DNA from 3 places in the Ensifer sp. Root127 genome. Region 2 is predicted to be linked to each of the others. Evidence: predicted binding sites of a transcription regulator. Region 2 holds the regulator's gene; each other region holds the start of a gene.
The links. Region 2 encodes PhoB, which activates phosphate uptake and scavenging genes when phosphate is short. Its sites were predicted from a motif close to TGTCATNNANCTGTCAT; they were not measured.
Positions count from the first base shown of each region.

Region 1 (7,863 bases), on a different contig from region 2:
GTGGTCTGGATCCACGAGGTGAAGTAACCGCGACGCCCGTGCGGCGCGTGTTCGGCCACGTAGGTTGCAGCGCCGCCATATTCACCGCCGAGCGCCAGGCCCTGAAGCATGCGCAGAGCGATGAGCAGGATCGGCGCAGCGATGCCGATCGAGGCAGCGCCAGGCAGGATGCCGACCAGGAAGGTCGACAGACCCATGATCAGGATCGTCACGAGGAAGGTGTATTTGCGGCCGACGAGGTCGCCGAGGCGACCGAAGACCAGAGCGCCGAACGGGCGAACCAAGAAGCCCGCGGCAAACGCCAGAAGCGCGAAGATGTTTCGCGTCGTTTCCGGGTAGGAGCTGAAGAAGGTCGCGCCGATGTAAACGGCGAGCGAACCGTAGAGATAGAAATCGTACCATTCGAATACGGTACCAAGCGACGAGGCGAAGATGACCTTCTTCTCCTCGCCGGTCATCGGACGTGCTTTTGTGTCGTCCGCTGTCGCGACATTTGCCATTTTGTTTATCCTCCACTCCAAAACAGCCCATTGGAGCGCCCATTGGCTGGCTCGGACAATTCCTCCCTTGAACGTCCGAACGTGGTGCGCCTGATCACAGGATGTCAGAAAAGGAGGGCCGCAGGCAGGGATGCTTTCGGCTTATGACTTTCGTCTAAGAAGCCAGAGACCTCAGGCGCGAAGGGCTGCCGCCGGCGATTGCCGGTAGGCGATCATGGCCGGCAGGACGGCGAGGATGGCGGCGAAGACGAGAATGGCAGAGACAAGAAATCCGTCGCCGGCAGCGAACATGACAGGCATGGCAACGCCGCTCTCACCGGAAAGATATCCGGCTATGAACTTTGCGGCACCGAAGCCAAGCGCGAAACCGGAAAGCACACCGGCGGCAATCAGCGCAAACAGTTCGCTCCAGACGATGACAAACACCGCCGTGCGCGGCGCGCCGAAGGCACGAAGCGCCCCGATCTGCCGTCGGCGCTGGCCGACATGCAGGATCGTGACGAGCAGGATCGCGGCTGCGACCAGAACCTGAGCGCCCGTCGTCACTCCCACGAGCACCCGCTTGGCGTCGCCAAGTGTCGCATAGAGGTTCGTCAGCACCTCGCCGGGAAAAACCGCCAGTGTCGAGTTGCTGCGATAGTCCTGCCGGAGCTTGTAGGCGTCGGCGATCGATTTCGGTTTGACGAGGATCGCGGGCAGGCCGGGCGTGGCCTTGCTCCAATTCTCGTCGAGCGCCGCGTCCGCATCGATATGAGGGTGATCCGCCTCGACACCGGACGCGGCCTCGTCATGCGCGTGATCGTCGGCATCATCGTGTTCCGCCGCTTCCATTCCATGCAGCGCCCAGACCGCCTGCATCGGAACCAAAATGGCACGGTCCCAGGCGGTGCCCGTGGGCTTGAGGCGCCCGACAATGCGATAGGCGAGTTCCGTGTGGGCGTGGCCGCCGAGTTCGGCAAGTCCATGGGTCGGCTTGACCGTATAACCGAGTGGCAAATCGACGGCGGCGCCGGCAACCGCTTCACCAAGGGCGGCAAAGGCGCGGCCTTCGGCAAGCTGTTCGAGTTCCGCAAGCAACCCGGTGGAGGTGCCGACAACGGCATAGCCGCCAAAGCTGTCACCGAAGCCGACCGGTGCTGCGGAGGCGACGCGCGGATCGGCAAGAAGGCGCGGCAGAACCGTGCCTTCCATCAGCGGCAGCGGCGAGGGTTGCAGGAAGATCGATGAAAGCACGAGCTGGGTCTCGCTGCCGGGGGCGCCGATCACGAGGTCGAACTTGTCGGCAGCACGCGCACTGCCGAGCCGAAGCGCCCGTTCCTGCAAGGTGACGGCGACGCCGAGCGCCGTCGCCAACGCAACCAGGAGGACGACGACGAGCGAACCGGCCCAGAGGCGGCGCAGATCCGCAAGGATGAAACCGATCATGCCGCGCGCTCCTCGATGAGGCCATCTTCGACGATGCGCCCGGCGGCAAGCCGGATGCGACGGTCCATACGCCGCGTCAGCGCCAGATCGTGCGTCGCAACGATCAGCGTGCAGCCGCTTTCGCGTGAAAGCTCGAGCAGCAGGTCGCCGACGGTCTCGCCGGCGTCGCTGTCGAGGCTGGCGGTCGGCTCGTCGGCAATGACCACACCCGGCTTGCGCAAAAGCGCGCGGGCGATCGCCACCCGCTGCATTTCACCGCGCGACATGGTTTCGATCATCTGGGTCGGCCGGGTGAGGCCGACACGCAGAAGCAGATGTTCAGCACGGGCGCCGACATCACGGCTCATCGCGCCGGAGAGCCTTGTCGGCAGCAGAACGTTGTCCAGAGCACTGAGGCCGGGGAAAAGATGAAAGTCCTGCAGGACCAGACCGATATTGGCGCCGCACCAACGGTCACGACGGCCCTCGGAGAGCGCGCAGATATCGACATCGCCCCAGAGGATGCGGCCCTGTCCGACCCGCTCGAGCCCGGTCAGGATGCTGATCAGCGTGCTTTTGCCGGATCCTGACGCACCTGTGAGCGCCACACGGCTGCCGGCGGCGACGTCAAGGCTGTCGATCGCAAGAGCGGGTGCGGCAAGTCCGGGAAAGCTGACATCGACGCCTGCGAGTTGAAGACCAAGCATGCCCTAGACCGCGTAAAATTGAGACGAGCGCAGACGCAGCAGGCTGACGAATCCGGTCTCCGGATCGGTCCAGGAGCCGACCTCCAGTGTCCCGCGAACCTCGATCGTCTGGCCGGGCGGCACGAAGGTCTGCTTCTCCCCGAGATAGACGACGACGATATTGTCCGGCCAATCGGAATCCGACGAACAAAACGGGCAAAGCGCCATCGGAACTTCCGTCAGCACGAAGAACGCTGCCTCTGCCTTGAGCGGCGGCGCCATGAAGCCGCGCATGCGGACTTCCTGACCGGCAAGGCTCTTCACCTTTGTCGAGAATTCGAGGCCGAGTACACTGACCTTGCCGTAGAGCTCATCGAAAGTGAGACTGGCGTCGGCCAGGGCCGCATGCCCGTCGAACGCGACAACCGCGCCGGCAATCAGGCCGAGCACAGCTCGACGGCTCAAGGATATGGGTGTCGGTAGGGTCATCGTCTTATCGCCAAGAGTACCCCGGCAGCGCATGGGCGTGATGTGGCCGGGAATGAACGTCAGCGTGAAGCCTCCTCCCCGTTTCAGGGAGGAGGCGGGTTTCAAACGATCAGTTGGTCTGCTTCACGCCGAGGGCAAGCGCATCGACGAGAACGCGGTAGACGTCGCTCTGCTCCATGTAGCCTCTGAAGCCCTCGCTGCCCGGACCTTCCGACTGCAGCACGACGTCGTCGACCGTGTGCTGGCCGGTGCTTTCGTCCTTCGGCAGGATGCCGACGCGCAGCACGGCGCCGGGCATGTCCTTGTAAGCTTCGTTGGCGACATACTCGTCCTTCTCGTTCTTCACCGCCGGCTCGAACGGCCCGTCCAGCTTGGGGCTGAAGGTTTCGTAGTAGTCGGGGAAGTTTGAGACGAACATCGCCAGACGACGGCTCGCGTCGATCTTGTCGGGGAAGCCGTCCTTGTTCTCGTCGGTATAGTTCGGGAAGCCCGCCGAAGCGCCTGTTTTGACCTTGTCGCGGCCTTCCTTGCCCTCGACGGTGTCGTCGATGATGCCGAGCAGTGAGACGCCATGGGTATGGTCGCCGGTCACGACAACCAGCGTATTCGGGTTGTTCTTCGCGAACGCGCGGGCAACGCCGACCGCCTGGTCGAACTCGATGGTCTCGACGACGGCGCGCTCCATGTCGAGCGGATGGCTCATCTTGTCGATCGAGGCGCCCTCGACCATCAGGAAGAAGCCGTTTTCGTTCTTCGACAGCCTGTCGAGCGCGGTCTTGATCATGTCGACAAGGCCTGGCTGGCCGGGGAACTTTTCGACCGTGCCCTTCTTCAGGAACTCGCGATCAAGCGTCACGTCCATGTTGCCGGTGTGGAACAGACCGAGAAGCTTGCCGTCGGCGGGCGCATTGGCAAGTTCGCTCTTGTCGGTCGCAAGCGCATAACCGGCTTCCTGGAAAAGCTTGATGTAGTCCTGGTTGTCCTTGCGCTTGGAGCCGGGCGTCTCCTTGCCGAGGAAATAGGCCGAGCCTCCGCCAAGGATGACCTCCGGCTTGACGTCGTAGATCATGCCGACGATCTCGGCCTTGTCGCTGCGGTTGCGGGTGTGGGCGACGACGGCGGCCGGCGTGGCGTCCTCGATTTCCGAGGTCGTGACGAGACCGATCGACTTCTGCGTCTGGCGGCGCAGCGCTTCGGCAATGGTCTCGACCCGTGGATCGTCGAGGCTGTCGGGCGTGCGGTCGCCATAGACGCCCACGGCGTTGATCACGGTCTTGTGGCCGGTCATGTAGGCCGACATGGTGTTGGCGCTGTCGGTGTCGATCGAATTGGTCGCCGACGTGCCGATGAAGGCCATGCGCTCGAGGTCGTCCATGTTGAGGCGGCCATTGGCCTTACCCTCGGTCATGCCCTTCGACATGATGCGGGCGGCGGTGCGGTGCGCAACCGAAAGGCCATCGCCAAGCAGGAAGATGACGTTCTTGACCTTCGGCTGCTCCGCCGTGGCATAGACGTGCCAGGTCACGGTCTTCGTCTCTCCGCCAGCCGTCACTTCGACCTTGTAGCTGCCCGGTGCGCCAATTATAGCGTTGCGCAGGAGCAGGGCCGAACCGAGCTCCTTGTCTTCCTTGCCCTTTTCCATCGCGACATAGGCGGCTTCGGCACCGAGCGCTGCCTTGTAGTCCTGGCCGTTGACGGTCACCTTGATGTCTTCCGCCTTGACGGCGCTCTTGAGCTCGACCTTGAAATCGAACGGGGAACCGGCAAGAATTGTCGCGCGATCAATGGGATAGACGTCTGCGGCCTGAGCGGCGTGGGCCAGAACCGTCGTGGCAAAGAGGGTGGCAAGAAGCATACGCATGGCAATCGTCCCTTTGAGGTGTCGGATTGCGCGGTCGTAACGCCCGGCGATGACAGCGACATGACATTGCGATCACGTTTGCAGGCGCCAAGCATCGCACGCTTGACTCGCCGATAGAAACAATTATTACGAGCCTCGGAAAGGAAGGCATTCCATGCTTCGCCGCGAACACAACTTCGCTGACAGCAGCGTCCTGGCAGAAATCGCCGGGCAGGATATGCGTTTTCCAGCTTCCTTCAAAACAACGGCCAAAACGACGACGAAAACCGTCTGACGTCTCTGGCCCTCCGCTCTCTCCCCGGTTTGGCCGGGGACAGGAACCCTCGCGGCGGATCGCGCGGTTTCCCCCTCCACCCGACGAGGAGAGACAAAAAAGAGAGCTTAGATCATGGGTTTCAAGATTGCAGTCGCAGGCGCCACCGGCAATGTCGGCCGGGAGATGCTGAACATCCTTTCGGAACGCGGCTTTCCCGCCGATGAAGTGGTCGCCCTTGCTTCCGCCCGTTCCCAGGGCACGGAAGTTTCCTTCGGCGACAAGACGCTCAAGGTCAAGAACCTCGAAAACTACGATTTCTCCGATACCGATATCTGCCTGATGTCGGCCGGCGGCGCGGTTTCGCTGAAGTATTCGCCGAAGATCGGCCAGCAGGGTTGCGTCGTCATCGACAATTCCTCGGCCTGGCGTTACGACTCCGAAGTGCCGCTGATCGTGCCGGAAGTGAACCCGGACGCGATCACGCTCTTCACCAAGAAGAACATCATCGCCAATCCGAATTGCTCGACCGCCCAGCTCGTCGTCGCGCTGAAGCCGCTGCACGACCACGCCAAGATCAAGCGCGTCGTCGTCTCGACCTACCAGTCGGTTTCCGGCGCCGGCAAGGACGGCATGGACGAACTCTTCAACCAGACCCGTGCGGTCTTCGTTGCCGACCCGATCGAATCGAAGAAGTTCACCAAGCGCATCGCCTTCAACGTCATTCCGCACATCGACGTCTTCATGGAAGACGGCTACACCAAGGAAGAGTGGAAGGTTCTGGCCGAGACCAAGAAGATGCTCGACCCGAAGATCAAGGTGACCTGCACGGCCGTGCGCGTCCCGGTCTTCATCGGCCATTCGGAATCGGTCAACATCGAGTTCGAAAACGAGATCACCGCTGACGAGGCGCGCGATATCCTGCGCGAAGCACCGGGTTGCCTTGTTGTCGACAAGCACGAGAACGGCGGCTACGTAACGCCTTACGAGTGCGCCGGCGAAGACGCGACCTACATCTCGCGCATCCGCGAAGACGCAACCGTCGAAAACGGCCTCAACATCTGGGTCGTTTCCGATAACCTGCGCAAGGGTGCGGCACTCAACGCGATCCAGATCGCCGAGCTGCTCATCAACCGCGGTCTGATCCGCGCCAAGAAGCAGGCCGCCTGAACAAACAGACGGTAAAGCACGAATAAGAACCCCGCCTGGCCCGTTATCGGCCTGCGGGGTTTCCTGTTTCACGGATCCGTGCGCAAAATTGATCGGATTCACGTGAAACCGTTAGGAAATTTCCGCCAATGAGGGGCGGGTGACAGAGCCGGCAAAGGCTGGCATCTTCCTAACGGCAACCAGATTTGGGCAATGACGGGGTATTTCATGCACACGGCAAAGTGCGTAGCGATTGGGCTTGCGGCCCTGATTTCAACGGCGATCCTTCCGGCGACCGCGTCGGCGGCACAGTGCGGCAACGACGGCAGCGGTTTCGCGGCCTGGATGACGCAGTTCAAGCAGGAAGCCTCCGGCAACGGCATCAGCCCTGCGGCGCTCGACAAGGCGCTCTCCGGCGTTTCCTACAACAAGGCGACGATCCGCGCCGACCGCGGCCAGAAAAGCTTCAAGCTCTCGCTCAGCCAGTTCATGCAGAAGCGTGGCGGTCAGACGATCATCTCGCGCGGCAAGAAGATGAAGGCCCAGAATGCGGCGCTCTTCAACAGCATCGAACGGCGCTACGGCGTACCGGCCGGCCCGCTGATCGCCATCTGGGGCATGGAAACCGGCTTTGGCGGCTTCATGGGCAAGGAGCATACGCTCTCAGCCGTTTCGACGCTCGCCTATGACTGCCGCCGGTCCGACTACTTCACCAACCAGCTCTATGCGGCGCTCCAGCTCGTCCAGCGCGGCGATCTCAGCCCGGCTGCACGCGGCGCTGCCCATGGCGAAATCGGACAGACCCAGTTCCTTCCGGCAAACGTTCTGAAATACGGCGTCGACGGTGACGGCAACGGCCATATCGACATGGTCCGCTCGAAGGCTGACGCGCTTGCTTCGACCGCGAACTTCCTGCGTGGACACGGCTGGCAGCCGGGCGCCGGATATCAGCCGGGACAGGCCAATTTCGGCGCGATCCAGGGCTGGAACGCCGCCAGCGTCTATCAGCAGGCGATCGCCATCATCGGCGCGGAAATTGACGGCGACTAGAGCATTTCCAGGAAAAGTGCGAAGCGGTTTTCCGTCAGGAATGCGTAGAAACAAGGAGATAGAGCGTTTCTGCGACTCCGCTTAAACCGCAGACGCTCTAACGCATGTTGCGCAAAGGTGCGCAGCGGTTTTGCGATAACGACAGCGCAAAAACAAAAGATCAAAGCTTATGAAATAAAAGAAGCCCGGTTCGAAAGGACCGGGCTTTTTCTCTGGCTTCTATCACATACCTGGACGGGCAAAGTCGCCGCTCTTCGGATCCATCACCCAGAGCTCGCCGGTCGAAATGTCGAACCAGGCGCCGTGAAGCTGGAGCTTGCCCTTCGATTCGAGAATCTGGACGCAGGGGAAGGTGCGAAGATTGGCGATCGAGTTGCGGATGGAAACCCGCTCCAGAGCGCGCTGCCGCTCGGCCTGGGTCATCACGTCATTGCTCTGGATCTGTTCGGCGGACGGTTTCAAGAGGTGCAT
Region 1 is NZ_LMDX01000023.1:610,650-618,512, forward strand. Features, by position in the region: gene ASD03_RS24975 (MFS transporter) at 1-500, opposite strand, end outside; gene ASD03_RS24980 (FtsX-like permease family protein) at 672-1,925, opposite strand; gene ASD03_RS24985 (ATP-binding cassette domain-containing protein) at 1,922-2,611, opposite strand; gene ASD03_RS24990 (hypothetical protein) at 2,615-3,079, opposite strand; gene ASD03_RS24995 (alkaline phosphatase) at 3,189-4,940, opposite strand; gene ASD03_RS25000 (aspartate-semialdehyde dehydrogenase) at 5,329-6,363, shown strand; gene ASD03_RS25005 (lytic transglycosylase domain-containing protein) at 6,571-7,392, shown strand; gene ASD03_RS25010 (carbonic anhydrase) at 7,615-7,863, opposite strand, start outside.
Region 1: a site for PhoB is predicted at 4,990-5,006, ahead of ASD03_RS24995 (alkaline phosphatase). Genes of this name have one in related genera too.

Region 2 (7,863 bases):
CAAACGGCGAAGAGCGCTGCAACGCTTGGCGCACTCAACACCAGCCCATTCCGGGAGAACTTTTATGAAAGCTCTTAAACTCACCGTAGCGGCGCTTGTCGCATCCGCCGCATTCGCCGGCGTGGCTGCCGCGCGCGATCAGGTTCAGGTCGCCGGCTCCTCGACCGTTCTTCCCTACGCAAAGATCGTCGCCGAGACGTTCGGCGAAACGTTCCCGGACTTCAAGACCCCGGTTGTCGAATCCGGCGGCTCCTCGGCCGGCCTGAAGGAATTCTGCAAGGGCGTTGGCCCTGATACCATCGACATCGCCAACTCCTCCCGCAAGATCAAGGACAGCGAAGTCGAGGCCTGCAAGGCCGCCGGCGTCACCGAGATCCAGGAAATCCAGATCGGTTATGACGGCATCGTCTTCGCAACCGACGCCGGCAACGCCGACCTCGCCCTGAAGCCCGTTGATCTCTACAAGGGTCTGGCTGCCGAAATCGTCGTCGACGGCAAGCTCGTTGCCAACCCTTACAAGAAGTGGTCTGAAGTCAACTCCGCTCTGCCGGACGCCGACATCGCCGCCTTCATCCCGGGCGAAAAGCACGGCACGCGCGAAGTCTTCGAAGAGAAGATCCTGGCCGCAGGTTGCAAGGAAGCTGGCGCCATTGACGTCATCAAGGCCGCCGTTGCCGATGAGAAGCAGCAGCACAGCAAGTGCGTCGCAGTCCGCAAGGACGGCATGGCTGTCGACATCGACGGCGACTACACCGAAACGCTGGCCCGTATCGCTGCCAACAAGAACGGCATCGGCGTATTCGGCCTGTCCTTCTACGAAAACAACGCCGACAAGCTGAAGGTCGCCACCGTCAACGGCATCGTTCCGTCGACCGAAACGATCGCTTCCGGCGAATACCCGGTTTCCCGCCCGCTGTACTTCTACGTCAAGAAGGCACATCTCGGCGTTATCGCGGGCCTCAAGGAATATGTTGAGTTCTTCCTCGACGATCAGATGATCGGCCCGGAAAGCCCGCTTGCAGAATACGGCCTCGTCGCTGCTCCGGACGCCGAGCGCGAAGAAGTTCGCAAGGCTTTCGCAGCCGGCAACATGCTCTGATACTGACAAGCCCCGGCGCGATGGTCTCGCGCCGGGGCATGCCTCCATCCGAACTGCCGGCAGCGCATTGAGCGTCACGCCGCGGAGACGTGCCGATGAGTACTTCATTTCTTCTTTTGCTCATTGTTGTAATTGGTTTTATTTCTTATTTTGGGGGTCGTGCGCGCTCCTTCGCACAGGCTGGCGGCAAGCTCTCCAATCTGCATTCCTTACCCGGCTATCACGGCAGCTATGTCGCCATCTGGGCGATCCTTCCAGCGGCGCTCGTACTCGGCGCCTGGCTCGTCGCCGCGCCCATGTATATCGACTCCAGCACCCGGGCGACCTTGCCCGAGACGGTGCAGACGCAGGGCGGCGCCACGGTCGAGCTGGCGCTTGGCCAGGTCAAGTCGGTCGCCGGCGGCCTGAAGCGGTTGACGGCCGAAGAAGTTTCGGCGCTTGAAAGCGGTTCGGCCAATCTTCGCTCGACGCTTGCGGCCAAGGGCGTGGCTCTTGCCGGCGAGGGCGAACCCTACATGATCACCGCCGCCCAGCATTTCAACGCGATGAGCGCCACCAATCGCTGGCTGATGAGCGCCGTCGTCCTGCTGATCGCGATTGCCGGCGGCTTTTATGCCATCCGCAACATCGCCACCCGCTTCCGCGCCCGCAACCAGGTCGAGCGCGTCATGCTCGGCGCGCTGATCGTAGCGTCCTCGATCGCCATCCTGACGACGGTCGGCATCATCGCCTCTATGCTGTCGGAAGCCGGCCGCTTCTTCACGATGGTTTCACCCTTCGAGTTCTTCTTCGGCACGGTCTGGGACCCCCGGTTTGCTGCCGCCGGAAGCGGTGGCTCCTCCGGCCAGTTCGGCCTGATCCCGCTTCTCGCCGGTACGCTCTACATCGCCTTCGTCGCCATGCTGTTTGCGGTGCCGATCGGCCTGTTTGCCGCCATCTACATGGCGGAATATGCCAGCCCACGACTGCGTTCGACGGCAAAGCCCCTGCTCGAAGTGCTCGCCGGCATCCCGACCATCGTCTACGGTTTCTTCGCACTTGTGACCGTCGGCCCATTCCTGCGCGATATCTCTGCCCAACTGAACGGTCTCGTCACCGGCAATTATCAGAACTTCATCCAGGCACAGAGCGTCGTGACCGCCGGCATCGTCATGGGCATCATGCTGATCCCGTTCGTGTCCTCGCTTTCCGATGACATCATTACCCAGGTACCGCGGGCCCTGCGCGACGGTTCGCTCGGCCTTGGTGCCACCCGCTCCGAGACAGTCAAGAAGGTCATCCTTCCCGCAGCACTTCCGGGCATTGTCGGCGCTCTGCTTTTGACCGCCTCGCGTGCCGTCGGCGAGACGATGATCGTGGTGCTTGCCGCCGGTGTCGCGGCCCGCATGCAAATCAATCCTTTCGAGCCGATGACCACGGTGACGGTGAAGATCGTCAACCAGCTGACGGGTGACCTTGAGTTCACCTCGCCGCAGACGCTGGTTGCCTTCGCACTCGGCATCACGCTCTTCGTTATCACGCTCGGCCTCAACATTTACGCGCTCTACATCGTGCGCAAATATCGGGAACAGTACGAATGACCGACATCGCTTCCCCGGCCGTCCGGATCTCCGTCCGCCCCGCATCCGCCAAGCGTGATATCGGCATCAAGCGTCGCTACGCGGCCGAGCGTCGGTTCCGTGCCTATGGCATCAGCGCCATCAGTCTTGGCCTGTTCTTCCTCGCTCTGCTGCTGTGGACGGTGATCTCCAACGGCTACACCGCGTTCCAGCAGACGACGATCACGCTGCCGATCGAATTCACCGAAAAGGTCATCGATCCCAAGGGTGAGCGCGCGACCGACGGCAAGGTGCTGGTGGCGGCCAACTATCCGCTGCTGGTCCGCGATGCGCTGATCAAGCAGCTCGGCATCGATCCGAGCAATCGTCCGCTGGTCAAGCGGGCCACCGACATGGTGTCTGCAAGCTCCCGCACGCTGTTGCGCGACATCGTCGTCGCCGACCCGTCGGTTATCGGCAAGACCATACCGGTGACACTGCTCGCCGAAGCCAATGTCGACTCCGCCTTCAAGGGGCAGATCGACCTGAAGGTCGATGAGAGCAAGCGCAAGGTCAAGGACCAGCAGGTCACCTGGATGAACGAGCTTGCAAGCGCCGGCGTCCTGAAGAAGAGCTTCAACACCGGCATCTTCACCTTCGGTGCCTCGAGCCGTCCGGAAGCGGCAGGCGTCGGCGTTGCCGCCCTCGGTTCGCTGTTCATGATGCTGATCGTGCTCGTGCTGTCGCTGCCGATCGGCGTTGCCGCCTCGATCTATCTCGAAGAGTTTGCGCCGAAGAACCGGCTGACCGATCTCATCGAGGTCAACATCAACAATCTCGCCGCCGTTCCGTCGATCGTCTACGGTCTCTTGGGGTTGGCCGTATTCATCAACTTCGCCGGCATGCCGCGCTCGGCCGCCCTCGTCGGCGGCCTGGTGCTGACGCTGATGACCCTGCCGACGATCATCATCGCCACCCGTGCAGCGTTGAAGGCGGTCCCGCCGTCGATCCGCTCGGCAGCGCTCGGTCTCGGTGCGTCGAAGATGCAGACCATCTTCCACCACGTCCTGCCGCTGGCGATGCCGGGCATCCTGACCGGCACGATCATCGGTCTCGCCCATGCACTTGGCGAAACCGCGCCGCTGCTGTTGATCGGCATGGTCGCCTTCGTCGTCGATTATCCCGGCTCGCCGATGGAGCCGTCGACCGCGCTGCCGGTGCAGATCTACATGTGGGCCAACGAGGCGGAACGCGCCTTCGTCGAGCGCACATCCGGCGCGATCATCATTCTTCTCATCTTCCTCGTCGTCATGAACCTTGGCGCCATTCTGTTGCGACGTCGCTTTGAGCGCCGTTGGTAGTGAGGTAATTACTATGAACATCATGTCAGAAGCAGCAGTCGAAAAAGCCTTGGATCAGAAAATGAACACCGTGCCCTACAAGATGATCGGCAAGGATGTGTCGGTCTACTACGGCGAGAAGCGTGCGCTTTTCGACGTCAATCTCAATATCCGCGAGAACACGGTGACAGCGCTGATCGGCCCTTCGGGCTGCGGCAAGTCGACCTTCCTGCGCACGCTGAACCGCATGAACGACACCATCGAGAACTGCCGCGTCACCGGCAAGATCACGCTCGATGAAGACGACATCTACGACCCGACGATCGACGTCGTGGAACTGCGAGCCCGCGTCGGCATGGTGTTCCAGAAGCCGAACCCGTTCCCGAAGTCGATCTACGACAACGTCGCCTACGGCCCGCGCATCCACGGGCTTGCCCGCACCAAGTCTGAGTTCGACGAAGTCGTCGAGACCAGCCTGCAGAAGGCTGGTTTGTGGAACGAGGTGAAGGATCGCCTGCAGGAGCCGGGCACCGGTCTTTCGGGCGGCCAGCAGCAGCGTCTGTGCATCGCGCGCGCCGTTGCCGTCAGCCCTGAAGTGATCCTGATGGACGAGCCCTGTTCGGCGCTCGATCCGATCGCGACGGCCAAGGTCGAGGAACTGATCCACGAGCTGCGTACCAACTTCACGATCGTCATCGTCACCCACTCGATGCAGCAGGCGGCGCGTGTTTCGCAGCGCACTGCCATGTTCCACCTCGGCAATCTTGTCGAGGAGAACGACACCGACAAGATGTTCACCAATCCGGATGACCAGCGTACCCAGGACTACATCATGGGCCGGTTCGGTTGATGGCCGAAGCTCCTCTTCACCCCGTTTCCTGAACGCGCCCGCAAGGATCGAAGACTATGTCCATGCACATAATGTCCGCCTACGACGAAGAACTGAAATATCTCACGCGCCGCATCTCCGAGATGGGCGGGCTTGCCGAGCAGATGGTGGGCGAATCCGTTCGTGCGCTTGTCAATTCTGACCTCGCCTTGGCGCAGAAGGTGATCTCCGACGACACCATCCTCGATGAAGCCGAACGCCAGATCGGCGAAAAGGCAATCGTCACCATCGCCAAGCGCCAGCCCGTTGCTGCCGACCTGCGCGAGATCATGGGATCGATCCGCATCGCGTCCGATCTGGAGCGCGTCGGCGACCTCGGCAAGAACAACGCCAAGCGTGTCATCGCGGTTGCCGGCTCCGGCATCCCGCGCAAGCTGGCGCGCGGTCTCGAACACCTGGCAGAGCTTGCGCTGGTGCAGCTCAAGGAAGTCCTCGACGTCTACGCTTCCCGCTCGCCGGAGAAGGCCAACAGCATCCGCGAGCGCGACGAGGAGATCGACGCGATCTACACCTCGCTGTTCCGCGAGCTGCTCACCTACATGATGGAAGATCCGCGCAACATCACGCCCTGCACGCATCTTCTCTTCTGTGCCAAGAACATCGAGCGTATCGGCGACCACGCCACCAATATCGCCGAGACGATCTACTACATGGCGACGGGCGCGCAGCCGGAAGGCGAGCGTCCGAAGGACGACAATACGTCGACGCTGGGTGCCGTGAAGGACTAACGCATGTCGCGCAAAAGTGCGCAGCGGTTTTGCGATAACGACATGTGCAAAAACAAGAACTTAAAGCACAACAAGCGCATCTTAGAGATCGCGACGCGCTTTAAGACCCGGATACGTTCGAGTGCCTGCTTATGAACCTGCTCCGGTCGCAGCCCTGGTTGCGGCCCTGCTCTACTGCGTCTGAAGCTATACGTTTTCGCGCGTGCCTATGAAAACGCGCGGAGTGCTCCAGATTCTATATGTTCGAGCATCTCTTTGCGTTCGATCGAACGCGAGACGCTCTGGGTAAGGAGACGTTGCCTGATGTTGCCGAAAATCGCCGTTGTCGAAGACGAAGAGGCGCTGAGTGTCCTGCTGCGTTATAACCTCGAAGCCGAAGGGTTCGATGTTGATACGATCCTGCGCGGAGACGAGGCGGAGATCCGCCTACAGGAGCGCCTCCCGGATCTCCTGATCCTCGACTGGATGCTGCCGGGCGTTTCCGGCATCGAGCTTTGCCGCCGGCTGCGCCAACGTCCGGAAACCGAGCGCCTGCCGATCATCATGCTGACGGCGCGCGGCGAGGAGAGCGAGCGGGTTCGTGGCCTTGCCACCGGCGCCGACGATTATGTCGTCAAGCCGTTCTCGACCCCGGAGCTGATGGCCCGTGTCAAGGCGATGCTGCGGCGCGCCAAGCCCGAGGTCCTCTCGACGCTGCTTCGCTGCGGCGACATCGAGCTCGATCGCGAGACCCATCGCGTGCATCGCCGCACCCGCGAGGTCCGCCTTGGTCCGACGGAATTCCGCCTGCTCGAATTCCTGATGTCGTCGCCGGGCCGGGTGTTCTCGCGCTCGCAACTCCTTGATGGCGTCTGGGGCCACGATATCTATGTCGACGAGCGCACCGTCGACGTGCATGTCGGTCGCTTGCGCAAGGCACTGAATTTCTCGAGCATGCCTGATGTCATCCGCACCGTTCGCGGTGCCGGCTACTCGCTCGAAAGCTGAGCCAGCCGGCCACTGCAGCGCCGCGCATCTTAATGGACGCGCAAAGGTCGCTGTTGCATCTTGAATTGCGGCATGTTTCCTTGAAGCGAATACGAACCAGGGAAACATGCAGCAGCCAATAAAAAAGGGGCCGTGCGGCCCCTTTTCTGCATGTGGTTTTCGGTCGTCTCAGCGAGCGCGACGGCGCTCGGAGGTCGGCTGATAGGCAAGCCGCGCATGGAATGTGCAATAGGGCGAAGCTTCCGGGGAATCGTTGCCGCAGAAGTGGAATTCTTCCTTGAGCGGGTCGCCGATCGGCCATTTGCAGGTGCGCTCGGTCAACTGCGTCAGCTCCAGGCGGCGCGACATTGGCACGACCACATCCGTCTGGATGCGGAAATCCTGTTCGGCGACGAGATCGACTTCGACCTCTTCCTTGAGCACGGTCGCGCCGGCCGCACGGGTAACCGTCCGTGTCGTGACGCGCGAAGCGTAGTTCGGAGCGCGCGGCGCCGAAGTCGGGCGCTGCTTCGGCCGGGTCGCGGCGGTGGTTCCGCCAGCCTTGGCCCTGCCGGGCAGGCTCAGCCGGTGAACCTTGCCGATGACCGCATTGCGGCTGACGCCGCCGAGCTGTGCCGCGATCTGGCTCGCGCTCAGGCCCTCGGACCAAAGCTTCTTCAGTTTTTCCACCCGCTCGTCAGTCCAGTTCATTTCTGCACTCTCCGTTCTCAGCGTTGGCGATGACAGAATCTCTCACCACGCTCCGGACAGGCTCCGGAGCTGCAACGCGATAACACTTTTGGTGACTAGGCCCGCCGCATGCGTCTAGTAATTGAACATTAACCTACTGACCGGCGGACTCCGTGGCAAGAGTCCCGCGAATCGCGCCGAATCGATTTCTTGGTTTTCCCCAACTTGCTCGGTGGGCGTTGCATTTTTGCAAGCCCCGTCGCGTGATTTTTTCGTCGCATGGATCAGACCCGTCCGACCGCACTGCAAAGCTTGGTTTTGTTGACATTGCGCTGCGAAATAGGAATAGTGCCTGCGCCGCCGCAAGGCGGCATTTTTAATTTTTTGCCGCGCTCAACAGGGGCTCGGATCGATGCCGATAGCAATGAAGGAGAGGCTCGCCATGACTGCAACCACGCCGCTTTACGACACCTACATGCGTGCGCCGTTGCGTTTCGAGCGAGGAGAGGGCGTCTGGTTGATCGCCGAAGACGGCTCGCGCTATCTCGACTTCGCCGCCGGCGTCGCCGTCAACTCGCTTGGCCATGCGCATCCGCATCTGGTCGAGGCGTTG
Region 2 is NZ_LMDX01000001.1:954,058-961,920, reverse strand. Features, by position in the region: gene ASD03_RS04525 (substrate-binding domain-containing protein) at 65-1,099, shown strand; gene pstC (phosphate ABC transporter permease subunit PstC) at 1,195-2,679, shown strand; gene pstA (phosphate ABC transporter permease PstA) at 2,676-3,998, shown strand; gene pstB (phosphate ABC transporter ATP-binding protein PstB) at 4,012-4,827, shown strand; gene phoU (phosphate signaling complex protein PhoU) at 4,884-5,594, shown strand; gene phoB (phosphate regulon transcriptional regulator PhoB) at 5,898-6,581, shown strand; gene ASD03_RS04495 (GcrA family cell cycle regulator) at 6,750-7,271, opposite strand; gene ASD03_RS04490 (aspartate aminotransferase family protein) at 7,693-7,863, shown strand, end outside.

Region 3 (7,863 bases), on a different contig from region 2:
GGATGGAATAGAGGGTAGCGTTCGCGGAAAGATCGCGCGTGATCATGAAAGACCTCCTTTCATTCACGTCCGGTATCCGCGCCCACAGACTGAAAAGAGGTGTGGCAACCAAGTCCAGTGAAACAGGTGGGTCTGGCCCTTCCCGCGGATCGGGTGCGCCCTGCGAACGACACGATCGCTAGCACGCAGCCGATATTCTTGTCCACTGCATGTTTCCTTAAATCCTATCCGATTTAAGGATAAAACATGCAGCAATTCAAAGTGCTACAGCGACCTTTGCGCGTCTGATAAGACGCGCGGCGCTGTAGGCTTCTCAGCTTTCCGGTTCGTAGCGAACGAAAGCAAAGCGATCCCCCTTGGGCGACCAGTTGGGAACATTCATCGTGCCCTGCCCGCCGAAGAGCTCGAACAGCTCGCGCGCGTTGCTGCCATCCATCTCCATCAATCGCAGACGGACGTTCAGGTCCCGCGGATGATCGAAGACATCGCCGTCATAGGAGAGAACCAGAAGGTGTCTTCCGTCGGGCGACGGATGCGGGAACCAGTCGCCATAGGGGCTGTCGGTCACGCGCTCAACGTCGGTGCCGTCGGGACGAACGCGCCAGATCTGCATGCGGCCAGTGCGGCTGGAGTTGAAGTAGATCCACGCTCCATCCGGCGACCAGTCCGGCCCGTCGTTGCGGCCTTCGCCCTGCGTCAGTCGCCGCTCTTCGCCGCCTTCGACCGAGATCGTATAGATATCGAAGACCTGATCACGAATACCGCAATAGGTCAGTGCGCCGCCATCCGGCGACCAGCCGTGCCAGTAGGACGGGAGGTTGGGGGTGACAAGCCGCGGAGTGCCGCCAGAAGCCGGCAGCAGGTAGATCGCCGACTTGCCGAACTCGGTCTTGTCGCTGATCGCAATCGTGCTGCCATCAGGCGAAATGCCGTGGTCATTGTTGCAGAGATGGGCAAAGCCGGTTTCGATCTCGACCGGCTCCGAGCCGTCGAAGGCCAGCCGGTAAAGCCGGCCGTCGCCATTGATGATGAGATATCGCCCGTCCGGAGACCAATTCGGCGCCTCGACCAGCCGCTCCGTCTGCCAGACGACGCGAGTCTCGGCGGTAACGATGTCATAGGTTTCGATGGAACTGCGCATACGCTTCTCCTGCCGCAACCGCAGCTATTTGCTTTCTTCGCCCCGTGGCAGCACCGCCAAGACTTTGGCGCAGATCGACCGCATCAAGATGACGCTGCGCTGGTCTTGCCAGGTCGAGACCAAGCCCCAGGCCAGCAGCAGAAGAATGCAGACGAAGGCGACGCCGACGGTGACGAGACTACCGGTCGCAAGACCATAGACACCGAACACGGCCGGCGTCGCGAAACAGGCGATCTGCGCCGAAAGCTGCCCACCGGCAGAAACGTCGCTCAGCGACCACAGCCGGATCAGCCGGATTTCCTCCTCGGTGAACTCCGGCTGGCTTTCCTTGCCGTCCCGCCCTTCGGGGATGCGCTCACCGTCTATCCCCGATCGCGGAACCGGTTGGTGATTGGATAGCGCCGATCGCGGCCAAAATTCTTCTTGGTGATCTTCACGCCGGGCGCCGACTGTCGGCGCTTGTATTCGGCGATATAGAGCAGATGTTCGATGCGGTGTACCGTTGTCTCGTCATGACCACGAGCAACGATCTCCTCCGTGCTCATCTCCTTTTCGACGAGGCACTCCAGAATGTCATCGAGCACCGGATAGGGCGGCAGTGAATCCTGGTCCGTCTGGTTGGGGCGAAGCTCGGCCGACGGCGCCTTGTCGATGATGTTTTGCGGGATGACCACGCCGGATGGACCGAGCGCGCCCGGCGGCACGGTGGTGTTGCGCCAGCGCGAGATGCCATAGACCTCCATCTTGTAGAGGTCCTTGATCGGATTGAAGCCGCCGTTCATATCGCCATAGAGCGTGGCGTAGCCGACCGACATTTCCGACTTGTTGCCGGTGGTGACCACCATCGAGCCGAACTTGTTGGAGACGGCCATCAGGATCGTGCCGCGCGTGCGGCTCTGCAGGTTTTCCTCGGTGATGCCCGATTCCGTGCCCTCGAACATATCGGCCAGCGCGCCGAGAAATCCTTCGACCGGCTCTTCGATCGGCACGATATCGTAGCGGCAGCCGAGCGCTTCGGCGCAATCCTTGGCGTCCTTCAGCGAGTCCTTCGAGGTGTAGCGGTAAGGCAGCATGATCGTGCGTACCCGCTCCTCGCCGAGCGCATCAACGGCAAGTGCTGCGCAGATCGCCGAGTCGATGCCGCCGGACAGGCCGAGCACGACGTTCTTGAAACCGTTCTTGTTGACGTAGTCGCGGAAGCCGAGCATGCAGGCGCGATAGTCTGCCTCCTCCCGCTCCGGCAGGCGCGATTGCAGGCCGCCGGCACAGTGCCAGCCATTGTCGCCCTTTTTCCATTCGACGATCGACAGCGCCTCCTCGAACTGGCTCATCTGGAAGGCGAGCGACTTGTCCGTGTTGAAGGCGAAGCTCGCGCCGTCGAACACCAGTTCATCCTGACCGCCGAGCTGGTTGGCATAGATCATCGGCAGGCCGGTCTCTATCACCTGCTTGAGCACGACCTGATGGCGCACGTCCACCTTGCCGCGATGATAGGGCGAGCCGTTCGGTGACAGCAGGATTTCGGCGCCGCTTTCCGCCAGTGTCTCGCACACACCAAGATCGCCCCAGATGTCCTCGCAGATCGGGATACCAATGCGAATGCCGCGGAAATTGACCGGCCCTGGCATCTCGCCCTGGTCGAACACCCGCTTCTCGTCGAACTCGCCGTAATTCGGCAGATCGACCTTGTCGCGTACCGCAATGATCTTGCCGCCATCGAGCACGGCGACGGCATTGTGGCGCCCGGTCTTGGCCAGGCGCGGGAAGCCGATAATGACGCCCGGGCCGCCGTCGGCGGTCTCCTCGGCCAACTTTTCCACCGCCTGTAAACAGGCCTTGAGAAAAGCAGGCTTGAGAACCAGATCCTCCGGCGGATAGCCGGAAATGAAGAGCTCGGTGAGCAGCAGGAGGTCGGCGCCCTGGCGCGCCGCATCGGCGCGCGCCTCACGCGCTTTCGCCAGGTTTCCGGCGATATCGCCGACGGTCGGATTGAGCTGGGCGATTGCGATACGAAGCAGGGTGGGAGCGGCTTTGTGAGCGGTCATGAGCGGGCCTGTCGGTCTGTTCTCGAACGAATGCGTCTGACTTTCGCCCCGATCTTTAGCGCAATCCGCGCGAAAATGCCCACAGCCAATCGCCGCGAAGCGAAAAATTCCAAAAAATTCTGCGTTTCCGGTTTGTTATCGGCGCCGGCTCGCGCGTCCTCACGTCACGAAAACCTGTTTCCAAACACCCTGAACAAGTCATTCATCCCCTGTTCAAAATGACAGTCGTATGACAGTTACACGACACATTGATGAAATTGGAGAAGACGTTGGCCAATATCGATTCAGCCGTAGCGAGGAGATCACGAGTCTACGCTGGTAGACCCGGATTTGCCGCGCGGCACGCCAAGACGCTGACCTCCGCACGCAGTGCATTGTTCTCGCTGTCGATCGCGGCAGCCCTCGTTTTTGCAGTCGAGTTGATCGTGCGCCAGTCCATGGCCGACACGGTCGCCTACTTCCTCGATCCGACGCGCCCCGCATGGACCACCATCGGTGCATTCTTCCTGATCCTTCTCGCCATCGATGGCGTTTTCGGCCGCGAACACAAGTCCGCCGTGGTGCTCGCGCCGCTGGCGATCATACCGGCCATCATCTGCCAGCAGAAGCAGGTCTTTCTCTCCGACCCGCTCTATCCGACCGACTTCCTCTTTGGCCGCCAGATCCTCGAATTGATGCCTGTGCTTGTCAAGGATCGTCCGTGGACGGCCGTCGGCATCGTTGTCGGCCTCATCGCAGCCGTTACAACCATCGGCCTGTTGCTGCGTTACGCCTGGCGCAACTTCCCCAAGCTGACACGCCGCGAGCGCATCGCTCGCGCAGCTTTTGCGCTGCCGCTGCTCTTCGCCTTCTGGCACATCATGGATTACAACCACTTCTCCTGGATCCGTGATCGCCTGAAGGTCATCCCGATCATGTGGGACCAGACCGAAAACTATCGTCACAACGGCTTTGCGCTGGCGTTTGCGATCAATCTGCCGATGGCCAACGTCAACGCGCCCGCCGGCTACATGGCCGATGCGATCGATCGCATCCCGGTCAAGCCGCTGCCGGCCGGCACCTCCCACCGCAGCAAGCCCGACGTCATCGTGCTGATGAGCGAATCCTTCTGGGATCCGACCCGTCTGCCGAACGTCAAGCTTTCGCCCGACCCGATGCCGACGATCCGCGAAATGCAATCTGGCAACGTGTTCTCGCCAGAGTTCGGCGGCATGACGGCCAATGTCGAATTCGAAGCGCTGACCGGCTTTTCGAATGCCTTCCTGCCCTATGGCAGCATTCCGTACCAACAGTACATCCGCAATCCGATCCCCTCGCTTGCCACCTTCTTCCGTGGCGAGGGTTACGTTTCGCGTGCCATCCATCCGTTCCAGAGCTGGTTCTGGAACCGCACCGCCGTCTACAAGGCCTTCGGCTTCGACACCTTCAAGTCGGAGGAGAATATGCCGCCGATGCAGAAGCGCGGCATTTTCGCCTCGGACGAATCCCTGACCAAGGAGATCATCCGCCAGGCGGACGCCATGGATGACCCCTTCTTCTTCTTCGCGGTAACGCTGCAGGGCCATGGCCCCTATGAGCCGAACCGCTATGCCAAGAATACCATCAAGGTCGAAGGCAACCTGCCGGAGAGCGATCGCCAGGTGCTTGAAACCTACGCCCAGGGCGTCAAGGAAGCCGACGAGAGCCTGAAGAAGCTGATGGACTGGGCCAAGCAACGTGACCGCGAAACCATCATCGTGCTCTTCGGCGACCACCTGCCGCCGTTGAACACGGTCTACACCAACACCGGTTTCATGAAGGGCGTGACCGCGGAGCGCAAGGGCTCGAAGGACCAGATGAAGGCGCAGCACGAAACTCCGCTCGTCGTCTGGTCGAACAAGACGGGTCCGAAGAAGAATGTCGGCACGATCAGCCCGGCCTTCCTTTCCTACCAGATCCTCAAGCAGTCCGGCTACGAGCATCCCTACTATACCGGCTTCCTCGGCAAGGTGCACGACCAGTACCGCGTCGTCGACCGCTACATGCTGATCCGCAAGAACGGCAAGGATGTCGCCGAATGGTCTCGTCAGCCGAAGGTCCCGGCCCTGCTGCGCGACTATCGCTTCCTCCAGCACGACATGATGTTCGGCAAGCGCTACTCGACCGACCGCTTCTTCAAGTCGCACGCGGATCTCTACGCCGCAGGCTTCTAAACCACACCCGCACACGTTCGTGCGACATCACTGGCCTCTGAACAGAGCCGGACGGTAAACCGCCCGGCTCTGTGCACTTTCTCATCTATCCCGTTGATTTCCTCGTCGAAGTGGTGCGCTTAAGCGCGTCGCGATCTTTCCGATTCGCTCACTGCGCTTTAGGCTCTTGTTTTTTGCCCGTGTCGTTATCGCAAATCCGCCGCACACTTTTGCGCGAAACGCTTTCGATATCGTCCGATCCATTTCCGGAGATAGCCATGCCGCATTTGAACGAACTCTCGCAGCACATCTTCGGCAAACCGATGGCCGAGCTCGGCGAAATCGAGCGCCGCATCCTGACCCGCGCCAAGGAACGACGCACCGTTGCAACCGACACCAATGCCGCGTTCAGCGCCGAGCTGTCCGTCGGCGACCGGCTCGCCGACGCCATTGCCAGGATTGGCGGCTCCTGGGGGTTCATTCTCAGCTTTTGCGGCTTTCTCGTCGTCTGGGTGATCATCAACACCGTCTTGCTGGTGACCGGGGCCTTCGATCCCTACCCCTTCATCTTCCTCAACCTGCTGCTTTCGATGCTGGCGGCGCTGCAGGCGCCGGTCATCATGATGTCCCAGAACCGGCAGGCCGAGCGCGATCGCTTCGCTGCGGCAAAGGACTATGAGGTCAATCTGAAGTCGGAAGTCGAGTTGATCGCCCTGCACCACAAGGTGGACGATGTGCTACTGCGCGAGATCGCCGAGCTGAGGACCGACATCGCCAATCTTAACCGCCAGCTTTCCCAGTATCGGCACATACCCGACAATGAATAGACACCGGACAAGCCACTAAAGCGCGCAAGAATCTGCAAGATTCCTAATTCAATCACAAATTTGTATTTTGCAACAATAGGCTATTTCTGACTATTGAAACAACCTATTAGCGTATCGAAAAATTAACACTTGGGGAGCACCGTCAAGGCGCAGGGACAGAGAAAAAGCAGTCACGGTTCGGTCGGAGTTGCTGATATGTCCAAAATAACGCGCCTGTTCGGCAGCCGCGATGGCGCTGCCGCAATTGAATTTGCAATCATCGCCCCTCTATTCTTTCTATGTGTGTTGACGTTGATCGCCTACGGCATCTACCTCAGCGCGGCCCACTCCATTCAGCAGATAGCCGCCGACGCAGCGCGCACCGCCATTGCCGGACTTTCCGAAGGCGAGCGAGAACGCCTTGCCACGGACTACATCCAGCGCACGACCATGGACCAAGCCTTCATCAAGCCGTCCCGTATGACGGTCACCGTCAAGGACGATGCTGGTAACGCCAACCAGTTTACCGTGAGGATCAAGTACGACGCCGGCGATCTCCCGATCTTCAACATGTTCACTTTCGCCATGCCGAGCGAAAATATCGAGCGCTTCGCTACGATCCGTTTGGGAGGTATCTGATATGGGTTTGAAAGCGCCGGGAATAGCACACCTCGCCCGATCAAGAGGTGGCAACGTCGGCATATCCGCCGCTCTCGTCATGCCGCTCGTGATCGCCTCCATGGGACTTGGCATCGACTACGGTTACCTCACGGTCCAGAAGCAGGAAATGCAGTCGACCGTCGATCTTGCTGCCATCGCCGCCGCATCGAACGTCTCCTCCGCCGAGCAGGCTGTTCTCAAGTACTTCTCCAACAACCATGTCAATTTCGCTGTTGCGACGCCCTCCGGCCTGTTGACCGTCGATGGCAAGGTTCTGCCGCCCGGCGACGTCGGGACGGAAAAGGTCGACGGCGTGGCAACGGTCACGCGTGGACGGTATGTCCCCGATCCGGGCGTCGCAGCCGGCCAGCGCTTCGTCAGGGATGCCGCCCCTTCGGATGCGGTCCAGGTACTCCTGGAAAAGAAGGGGCAGATCTTCCTTGCCTCCCTCTTCACCGCACCGCCGGACTTGAGCGTGGTCGGGACAGCGGCGAGTTCGAAGGTTGCCGCCTTTTCCGTCGGCTCTCGCCTCGCCAGCCTGAATGACGGCCTGCTCAATGCCATTCTCGGCCAGATGCTTGGCACCAACATTTCGCTGAAGGTCATGGACTACACCGCCCTGATCGACGCCGACATCGATATCCAGCCTTTCCTGAAGATCGTCGCGACCAAGCTCAGCCTGACCTCCGCCTCCTATGAAGACGTGCTCGACGCCAATTTGACCCTGCCGCAGCTCCTGTCTTCGATGCGGCTGTTCCAGGGGCTCTCCGGTACGGTGACCTCTGCCCTCAAGAGCATCGAGCTGGCAACGGCCAACAACAAGAAAACCTTCACCTTGGCGCAGATCCTCAATCTGGACCCGAAAAAGGACATGAGGATCGATGCCGGCTCCGACTGGACGATGAAGGTGAGTGCGCTGCAGATCGTCTCGGCCGCCGCCGCCATCGCCAACGGCGAGCATCAGATCGCGCTTAACGCGGTTGCCGGGCTTCCGGGCATAGCTTCGGCCACGGTGAAACTCGCAATTGGCGAACCGCCGG
Region 3 is NZ_LMDX01000012.1:348,464-356,326, reverse strand. Features, by position in the region: gene ASD03_RS16315 (ankyrin repeat domain-containing protein) at 1-46, opposite strand, end outside; gene ASD03_RS16310 (TolB family protein) at 314-1,141, opposite strand; gene ASD03_RS16305 (hypothetical protein) at 1,166-1,351, opposite strand; gene ASD03_RS16300 (NAD+ synthase) at 1,504-3,186, opposite strand; gene ASD03_RS16295 (LTA synthase family protein) at 3,456-5,378, shown strand; gene ASD03_RS16290 (DUF1003 domain-containing protein) at 5,636-6,184, shown strand; gene ASD03_RS16285 (TadE/TadG family type IV pilus assembly protein) at 6,380-6,802, shown strand; gene ASD03_RS16280 (pilus assembly protein TadG-related protein) at 6,804-7,863, shown strand, end outside.
Region 3: a site for PhoB is predicted at 3,405-3,421, ahead of ASD03_RS16295 (LTA synthase family protein). Genes of this name have one in related genera too.